Regions from separate parts of the Sinomonas soli genome, predicted to be linked through region 1. Evidence: riboswitches for the same ligand, from Rfam matches in the RefSeq annotation. Region 1 holds a riboswitch; the other holds the start of a gene.
What was found. Region 1 has a riboswitch for S-adenosylmethionine ahead of ACYVKZ_RS09620 (DUF1737 domain-containing protein). Riboswitches for the same ligand answer to the same signal wherever they lie in the genome.
Positions count from the first base shown of each region.

Region 2: another riboswitch for S-adenosylmethionine. It lies ahead of sfnG (dimethylsulfone monooxygenase SfnG); the one in region 1 lies ahead of ACYVKZ_RS09620 (DUF1737 domain-containing protein).

Region 1 is NZ_BAAGSN010000009.1:53,066-57,267, reverse strand. Features, by position in the region: gene ACYVKZ_RS09630 (PucR family transcriptional regulator) at 1-1,048, shown strand, start outside; gene ACYVKZ_RS09625 (glutaminase) at 1,045-2,004, shown strand; SAM riboswitch class IV at 2,117-2,226, shown strand; gene ACYVKZ_RS09620 (DUF1737 domain-containing protein) at 2,236-2,556, shown strand; gene ACYVKZ_RS09615 (rhodanese-like domain-containing protein) at 2,553-2,966, shown strand; gene ACYVKZ_RS09610 (O-succinylhomoserine sulfhydrylase) at 2,975-4,183, shown strand; gene ACYVKZ_RS09605 (SRPBCC family protein) at 4,189-4,202, shown strand, end outside.
Region 2 is NZ_BAAGSN010000006.1:390,586-394,787, reverse strand. Features, by position in the region: gene ACYVKZ_RS07465 (O-acetylhomoserine aminocarboxypropyltransferase/cysteine synthase family protein) at 1-1,168, opposite strand, end outside; gene sfnG (dimethylsulfone monooxygenase SfnG) at 1,168-2,391, opposite strand; SAM riboswitch class I at 2,448-2,559, opposite strand; gene ACYVKZ_RS07455 (acyl-CoA dehydrogenase family protein) at 2,688-3,899, shown strand; gene ACYVKZ_RS07450 (ArsR/SmtB family transcription factor) at 4,031-4,202, opposite strand, start outside.

The DNA of each region.
Region 1 (4,202 bases):
CGAGTACGAGCTCATGCTCAAGGACCTCGGCGCCTACCGCGAGATGCACCGCAGCCGCGGCGTCGTCCGCGTGCCGGCCAGCCCCGACCAGCAGCTGCGCGAGCGGGCCGCGATCGCCATCTTCGCCGGCGAGCGGATCATGGGCTACATCTGGCTCCAGGAGACCGGCTCGGGCTTCGGCGACGACGTGGTCTACGCGCTGACGGGCGCGGCCCGGCGCGCGGCATCGGAACTGATCCGCTACCGGAACCAGCAGTCGGTCACCATGCACGAGGACCGGATCGGCCGTCTGCTGTCTGGCCCGGCAGAGGCAGCCGCGGCCGCCAGGACCCTCGGCGTGGCGGTCGACACGCCCTCGTGCCTGCTCCTGGTCGGCCTGTCCCGCCCCGACGCCCTCGCCGAGGACGCCGAACTCGTCCACGGGCAGCTCGCCGACCTCGTCGCGCTGCACGCCGCCGCGTTCAAGGCGTCCTCGATCGTGGGGCAGCACGAGGGCCACACGGCCGTGGTGGTGCCCAGCCTGGCCCCGCGCACGGCCACCGCCGCGCTGCGCTCGCTCGCGGGCCTGATCGTAGCGGACGCGCGCCGCCATCTGGGGGCCGTGGCCTTCGTGGCCATCGGCCGGATCGTCCCCGGCGTGGCCACGCTGCACGGCTCCCGGGCGGAGGCGGCGGCCGTCCTGGACTGCCTCGTGCGCGACGGCGGCCTGCAGGTCGCGTCGATCGAGGACGTCGAGACCGAGGTCCTCCTCCACGAGGCCATCGCCCGCTTCGCCTCCTCCGGATTCAGGCACCGCGCGCTCACGGACCTCCTGCTGACCGACGCGGAGCTCGCGGAGACGCTCGAGAGCTACTTCAGGGCCTCGATGGACGTCTCCGCCTGCGCCCAGGCCATGCAGGTCCACAGGAACACCGTCTACTACCGGGTCGGCAAGGCCGAGCGCCTCACCGGCCTGGACCTCGGCAACCCCGCCCACGCCACGATCGCCCAGCTCCACCTGGGCCTGTGGCACCGCGGCGAGCTCGACGGCGCCGGGAGCGGGCGATGAGCGGCGGCCCGGCCCTCCTCCAGGCCCGGCGCAGCGCCGGAGTCGACCCCGACGCGCTCGGCGGCCTCCTCCAGGACCTCGTCCACGAGTTCCGTCCCACCCGCGTCCAGGGCTCTGTCCCCGGCCACATCCCGCATCTGGCCGCAGCCGACTTCAGGCACTTCGGCATCGCCGTGGCCATGGTCTCGGGAGAGGTCCTCACGGCCGGGGATGCCGGGGAGCCGTTCCTGATCCAGAGCATCTCGAAGGTGTTCTCGCTGGCCCTGGCCCTCGGGCACGAGGACGGCCCGGGCCTGTGGTCCCGGGTCCTCCGCGAGCCCTCGGGGACCGCCTTCAACTCGCTCGTCCAGCTCGAGGCCGAGGGGGGCATCCCCCGCAATCCCTTCATCAATGCGGGCGCGCTCGTGGTCACCGACCACCTCCTCGACGCCTTCCCGGATGCCAGCGACCAGGTGCTCGGGCTGCTCTCCGGCCCGGCCGGAGGGGGCGCGGTGCATGCGGAGGCCTTCGAATCCGAGTTGGCCAGGAGCGAGCGGAACTTCGCCCTGGCCCACTTCCTCGCCGACCTCGGCAACCTCCGCAATCGCCCCAGCGATGTGGTCCGCCACTACGTCCGCCAGTGCTCGATCGAGATGTCCTGCGCCGATGTGGCCCGCGCGGGCCTCTTCCTGGCCAACGACGGCGTCGGCCCCTCGGGGAGGGTCGTCTCCGCCTCGGCCGCCAAGCGGATCGGCGCCGTCATGCTCACGTGCGGGATGTACGACGCCGCCGGGGAGTTCGCCTACCGCGTCGGGCTGCCCAGCAAGAGCGGGGTGGGCGGCGGCATCCTCACCGTGGTGCCCGGCGTCTGCTCCATCTGCGTGTGGAGCCCGCGCCTCGATGCCCACGGCAACTCCCTCGCGGGCACCGCCGCCCTCGCGGAGCTCGCCGACCGCACCGGCTGGTCCATCTTCTGACCCTCCACGGTGGGCGCTCCGGACCGCGCGGGGCCGCCCGAATCGGCATATTGCCAATCGTTACCGCAGTCCCATGGTCGGCCACGGTGCCCCGTGCTACGTTCGATCGAAGAGTAATGAGCGCCAGTGCCAAGCCCTGACTTAGCTGGCCGGCAACCCTCCAGGCGGCGGGGTGCCTCAGGTGACTACTCGGCATTCGTTCTCGATACGCAAGCCCGAAGGAGCCCCGTCATGCCCGATACTGCGACCGAGCAGACCGCGGCGGCAGCCGCGACCACTCCGCTCAACGACCCGGCGGCCCCCGGCGGGCCCGCCGAGGAGAAGCTGGCCTACCGGCTCCTGACCGGCCCGGACACCCGCGAGTTCTGCGCCAAGATCTCCCAGGCCCTCGCCGACGGGTACGTGCTCCACGGCAGCCCCGCCGCGACCTTCAACGGCACGGACGTCATCGTGGCCCAGGCCGTGGTCCTGCCCCACACGGTGGCCCGCGCAGACGCCGCGGTGGCCTCCGCCGTCGACTCCCTTGAGTACGAGGGCGAGGGCCACGCGTGAGCTACGCCGGCGACCTCACCCCCGAGGAGGCCTGGGCCAAGCTCGCGAGCGGCGAGGCCGTGCTCGTGGACGTGCGCACCGAGGAGGAGTGGGCCCACGTGGGCATCCCCGACACCAAGGGCACCGAGAACGATCCGCTCTTCATCCCCTGGGTGTTCGAGGGCGGGATCCCCAACCCGGACTTCGTCATGGAGCTCGAACTCCAGGGCCCCGACGACAGGACCACCCCGCTGCTGTTCCTGTGCCGCTCGGGCCACCGCTCCGCGGCCGCGGCCGCCGTCGCCACCAACCTCGGGTTCACCGCCTACAGCGTCCTCGAGGGCTTCGAGGGCGTGCCCGGGCCCGACGGCGAGCGGACCGTGAACGGCTGGAAGAACCGCGGGCTGCCGACCAACCTTGGACAGGACTGAAGACTTCCGTGAGCTTTGACATCAACGCCGCCGGCTGGAGCGAGGACACGCAGGCGGTGCGGGGCGGACTCCTGCGCACCGAGTTCCAGGAGACCTCCGAGGCGCTCTTCCTCACCTCCGGGTTCGTCTACCCCTCCGCCGAGGCCGCCGAGCGGGCCTTCACCGGCGAGGAGGAGCGGTTCGTCTACTCGCGCTACGGCAACCCCTCGGTCGCGACCTTCCAGGAGCGGCTCCGGCTGCTCGAGGGCACCGAGGCGTGCTTCGCGACCGCGTCCGGGATGTCCGCGGTGTTCACCGCGCTGGCGGCCCTGCTGGGAGCCGGGGACCGGGTCGTCGCGGCGCGCAGCCTGTTCGGCTCGTGCTTCGTGATCCTCAATGAGATCCTCCCCCGCTGGGGCGTCGAGACGGTGTTCGTGGACGGCCCCGATCTGGACCAGTGGCGCGAGGCGCTCTCGCGGCCCGCCACCGCCGTGTTCTTCGAGTCCCCGTCGAATCCGATGCAGGAGCTCGTGGACATCCAGGCCGTCGCGGACCTCGCGCATGCCGCGGGCGCGAAGGTCGTCGTCGACAACGTCTTCGCCACCCCCCTGCTCCAGCGCAGCCTCGACTTCGGCGCCGACGTCATCGTGTACTCCGGCACCAAGCACATCGACGGTCAGGGCCGCGTGCTCGGCGGCGCCGTGCTCGGCACGAAGGAGTTCATCGACGGGCCGGTGAAGAACCTCATGCGCCACACGGGCCCCGCGCTCTCGGCCTTCAACGCCTGGGTGCTCTCCAAGGGCCTGGAGACGATGGGGCTGCGCGTGCGGCACTCCTCGGCGAGTGCCCTCGCGATCGCCGAATGGCTCGAGGCGCGGCCCGAGGTCCGCTGGGTCAAGTACCCGCATCTCGCCTCGCACCCGCAGTACGAGCTCGCGAAGAAGCAGATGAGCGCCGGCGGAACCGTCATCACCTTCGAGCTGGATGCCCCCGAGGGCCGGGGCAAGGAGGCGGCCTTCCGCCTCCTCAACGGGCTGCAGGTCATCGACATCTCCAACAACCTCGGCGACTCGAAGTCCCTCATCACCCACCCCGCTACGACGACCCACCGGGCCATGGGCCCTGAGGGGCGCGCGGCGATCGGGCTCGGCGACGGCGTGCTGCGGCTCTCGGTGGGGCTCGAGGACGTCGGAGACCTGATCGGGGACCTCGAGCGGGCGCTCACCCACGGCGGCTGAGCGGCGTGCGGCACTTCGA
Region 2 (4,202 bases), on a different contig from region 1:
CGGAGAGCTGCTGGTGCGTCGTCGACCCCGGGTGCAGCACGAGGGTGCGCGCATCGCCGATGTTGGCCAGGTGCGAGGCGAGCTGGAGGGCCTCGATGAACCGGGCGCCGGCCTCGCGGCCGCCCTTCACGCCGAAGCTGAACACGGAGCCCACGCCGAGCGGGAGGAGCTCCTTCGCGTACTCGTGCTGCGGGTGCGAGGGCAGGCCCGCGTAGTTCACGTACGTCACGCGCGGGTCGGCCTCGAGCCACTCGGCGACGCGCCGGGCGTTGGCGAGGTGCGCGTCCATGCGCTGCGGGAGCGTCTCGACGCCCTGCAGGAGCTGGAACGCGGACTGCGCGGACAGGGACGGGCCGATGTCGCGCAGCTGCTCGGAGCGCAGCTTGGTGAGGAACCCGTACTCGCCGAAGTTGCCCCACCACGAGACGTTGCCGTAGCTCGGGACCGGCTCGGTCATGGACGGGAACTTCCCGTTGCCCCAGTCGAACGTGCCGGACTCGACCACCACGCCGCCGAGCGTGGTGCCGTGGCCGCCGAGGAACTTCGTGGCCGAGTGGATCACGATGTCCGCCCCGTGCTCGATGGGCCGCAGGATATACGGCGGGGTCAGCGTCGAGTCGACCACGAGCGGCACGCCGTGCTCATGGGCGACGGCGGCGAGGCCTGCCAGGTCGGCGATGTCACCGGAGGGGTTGGCCACCACCTCGGTGTACACGGCCTTGGTGTTCTCGCGCAGGGCCGCCTCGAAGGCGGCCGGATCGGTCGAGTCCACGAACGTGGTCTCGACCCCGAAGCGGCGCAGCGTCACGTCGAGCTGGGTGATCGTGCCGCCGTAGAGCTTGGAGGAGGCGACGATGTGGTCCCCGGCCTGGGTGAGCGCGGCGAACGTGATGAACTCCGCGGCCATGCCGGACGACGTCGCGACCGCGCCGATGCCGCCCTCGAGCGAGGCGATGCGCTCCTCGAACGCCGCGACGGTCGGGTTGCCGATGCGGGAGTAGATGTTGCCGTACTTCTGCAGCGCGAACAGGTTGGCGGCGTCGTCCGAGTCCTTGAACACGAACGAGGTCGACTGGTAGATCGGCACCGCCCGGGCGCCGTGCTCGGCGTCGGGCGTCCCGCCGGCGTGCAGGGCGCGGGTGCGGAACCCGAACTGGCGCTCCGCCATCAGGCGCTCGCCTCGGCGAGGTCCGCCCCGGCGAGGTCCGCGCGGTGGCGGCCGGCGCCGTCGTACTTCGTGACGGGGAGCAGATCGGTGCGCAGCTCGGTGCCGTTCGCCCGGGCGAGGTCCGCCTCGAGCTCGCGCACGATCGGCAGGACGTCGCGGCCGAACGCCTCGAGCTCCTCCTGGAAGTGCAGGTAGCCGGTGAGGAACAGGTTCACGCCGATCTTCTTGTACTCGACGATCCGCTCGGCGATCTGCTCCGGGGTACCGATGAGCTTGGTGCGGAAGCCGTCGTTGTACTGGACGAGGTCCTCGAACGTGGAGTCCTCCCACATGCCCTTGCCGTCCTTGGTGGACTGGCCGGCCTCCTTGACGGCGGCGGCGAAGCCCTCCACGGCCGGGCGGTGGGCCTTGGCGATGATCTCGCGGAGCGTGTCCTGGGCCTCCTTCTCCGTGTCGCGGGCGATCACGAAGCCGTTGAGGCCGAACCGGGGCGCGGCCGGGGCGGTGCGGCCGTCCCTGGCGGCGGCCAGGACGCCCGCGATGTTCTCCTTGAAGCCCTCGATGTCGCGGCCGTTGGAGAAGTACCAGTCGGCGGTGCGGCCGGCGGCGGCCTGCGCGGCCGTCGAGTTGCCGCCGAAGAAGATCTCCGGGTGCGGGCGGCCCGGGACGTCCACCGGGGCCGGGTTCAGCGTGAAGTCGGAGATGTTGTAGTACTTGCCCGACTGCGAGTAGTCCTTCTGCGTCCACAGGCCGCGGAGGGCGTTGATGAACTCCTCGGTGCGGACGTAGCGCTCGTCGTGCTCGAGCCACTCGAGGCCGAAGTTCACGAACTCGTCCTTGAGCCAGCCGGAGACCACGTTCACGGCCGCGCGGCCGCCGGAGAGGTGGTCCGCGGTGATGATGAACTTCGCGAGCACGCCCGGGTGCCACATGCCCGGGTGCACCGCCGAGATGACCTTGAGCCGCTCGGTGGCCATGAGCAGTGCGAGGCTGAACGAGGTGGCCTCGTGCTGCTTGTCCGCGCCGTAGCTCGCCGCGTAGCGGGTCTGCGTCAGGGCGTACTCGAAGCCCGAGTCCTCCGCGATGCGGGCGAGCTTCCGGTTGTACTCGAACTCCCAGTTGGTCCGCTGCTCGATGGTCGAGACGACGAGGCCGCCGGAGACGTTGGGGACCCAGTAGGCGAACTTCAGCGGGGTCTCGAGGTCGATCCCAGACAAGGACATAGTGCGCTCCTTACGTGCAGGCGCGACGTGGGGCTCGGGCCGAGGCTCCATAGCACTCACCATCGCTTCTGGCAGTAGCACCTTTGGCTCCGCCGCCGTCGTCCGACGTCGGGGCCAGGGTTGCTGCGGCGTCACAGATCCAGATCTCTCGGCCGCTCGGGATGGTCCTTCCGATTGTCGCCAGAGGAGGCGTAACGATGCAAATTATTTCGTCACACTCGCGATGGCCCGCGCCTCGCCGAATACTGTTCGGTGGCGCGCCCGCCGGTCGGCCCGCCGGAGAGGGGAATGCACTGATGGGACGCACGACGGCGGGCGGTTCGGTCCCGTACGCGGAACTCGCCGAGCGCTTCGCACCGGTCTTCGCGCGGATCGAGGACGGCGCGCTCGACCGCGAGCTGGCCAGGACCCTGCCGTTCGAGCAGATCGGCTGGCTCAGGGAGGCCGGGTTCGGGCGACTGCGGGTGCCGGCCGAGTACGGCGGCTTCGGCGTGTCCGTCGAGACCCTCGTCCGCCTGCTCGTCGACCTCTCCGCGGCGGACTCCTCCGTAGGCCATCTCCTGCGCTCGCACTTCGCGTTCACCGAGACGATCGCGCTGCAGGGCGAGGCGTTCCGGGCGCGGTGGTTCGGGCGCGTCGTCGAGGGCGCCATCTTCGGCAATGCGGCGACCGAGCGGTCCGGGAACGCCCTCGGCACCGTCGCCACCCGGCTCGTCCCGGCGCCCGGCGGCTGGCTCCTCACCGGCGAGAAGTACTACACGACCGGCACGACCTTCGCCGACTTCGTGGCCGTCATGGCCTCCCCCGAGGGGTCTGCTTCGCGGGTGTACGCGGTCGCGCCGACCGGGCACCCGGGCGTGGAGATCCGCGACGACTGGGACGGGTTCGGCCAGCAGATGACGGGCACCGGAACGGCCGTGTTCCGCGACGTTCCCGTCCCGGCCGAGGACGTGGTGCCGCGCACCGAGTCGACGACCCATGAGCCGGCGTTCCTCCAGCTCATGCTCCTGTCGGTGCTCGCCGGGATCGGCAAGGCCGTGGTGCGCGACGCGTCGGCCCTCGTGGCGAAGCGGACCCGGACGTTCTCGACTGGGTCCGGGCAGCTGTTCCGCGAGGATCCGCTCATCCTGAACCTCGTGGGGCAGCTTGCCGCGAAGTCGTTCGCCGCGGAGTCCTCGGTGCTAACCGCGGCCCGCGAGCTCGACGCCGCCCTCGCCCTCGGCCCCGATGCCCCTGCCGAGGACCGCTACGCGCGGGGAGCTGTCGCCGTCGACCTCGCCCAGGTGGCCGTGCCGCCGCTCGTGATCGACGCCGCGCAGCAGCTCTTCGACACCGCGGGCGCCTCGGCGGTGTCCCGGGGCAAGGCGCTCGATCGGCACTGGCGCAATGCCCGCACCGTCGCGACGCACAACCCGGTGGCCTTCAAGGCCCGCGGGCTCGGGGACTGGTTCGTCAACGGGACCTCGCCCGTGGCCCTGCACAGCATCGGCGAGGCGCGCGTCGGCTGACCCCTCTCACCCCCCCACCTCCTGAGGGGTCTCTGGCGGGGGCTTGTGGGGTCTCTGGCGGGGCTTGTGGAGTCTCTCCGCCGTGCCTGCCAGAGACCCCTCAACGGTGTGCCATGGACCCCTCAACGGTGCTACGCCCGGGCGAGGAGCTCCTCGCCCACCCGCCCGCGCTGGTAGAAGACCTCGCGCCCGGCGCGCACCGGCTCGGTCAGTCCGGACTCGGCGAGCACCTTGAGGTGAGCGTTGACCGTCCCGGCGGCGAGGTCGAGCGCGCAGGCGAGCTGCGTCGTCGTCATCGGCACG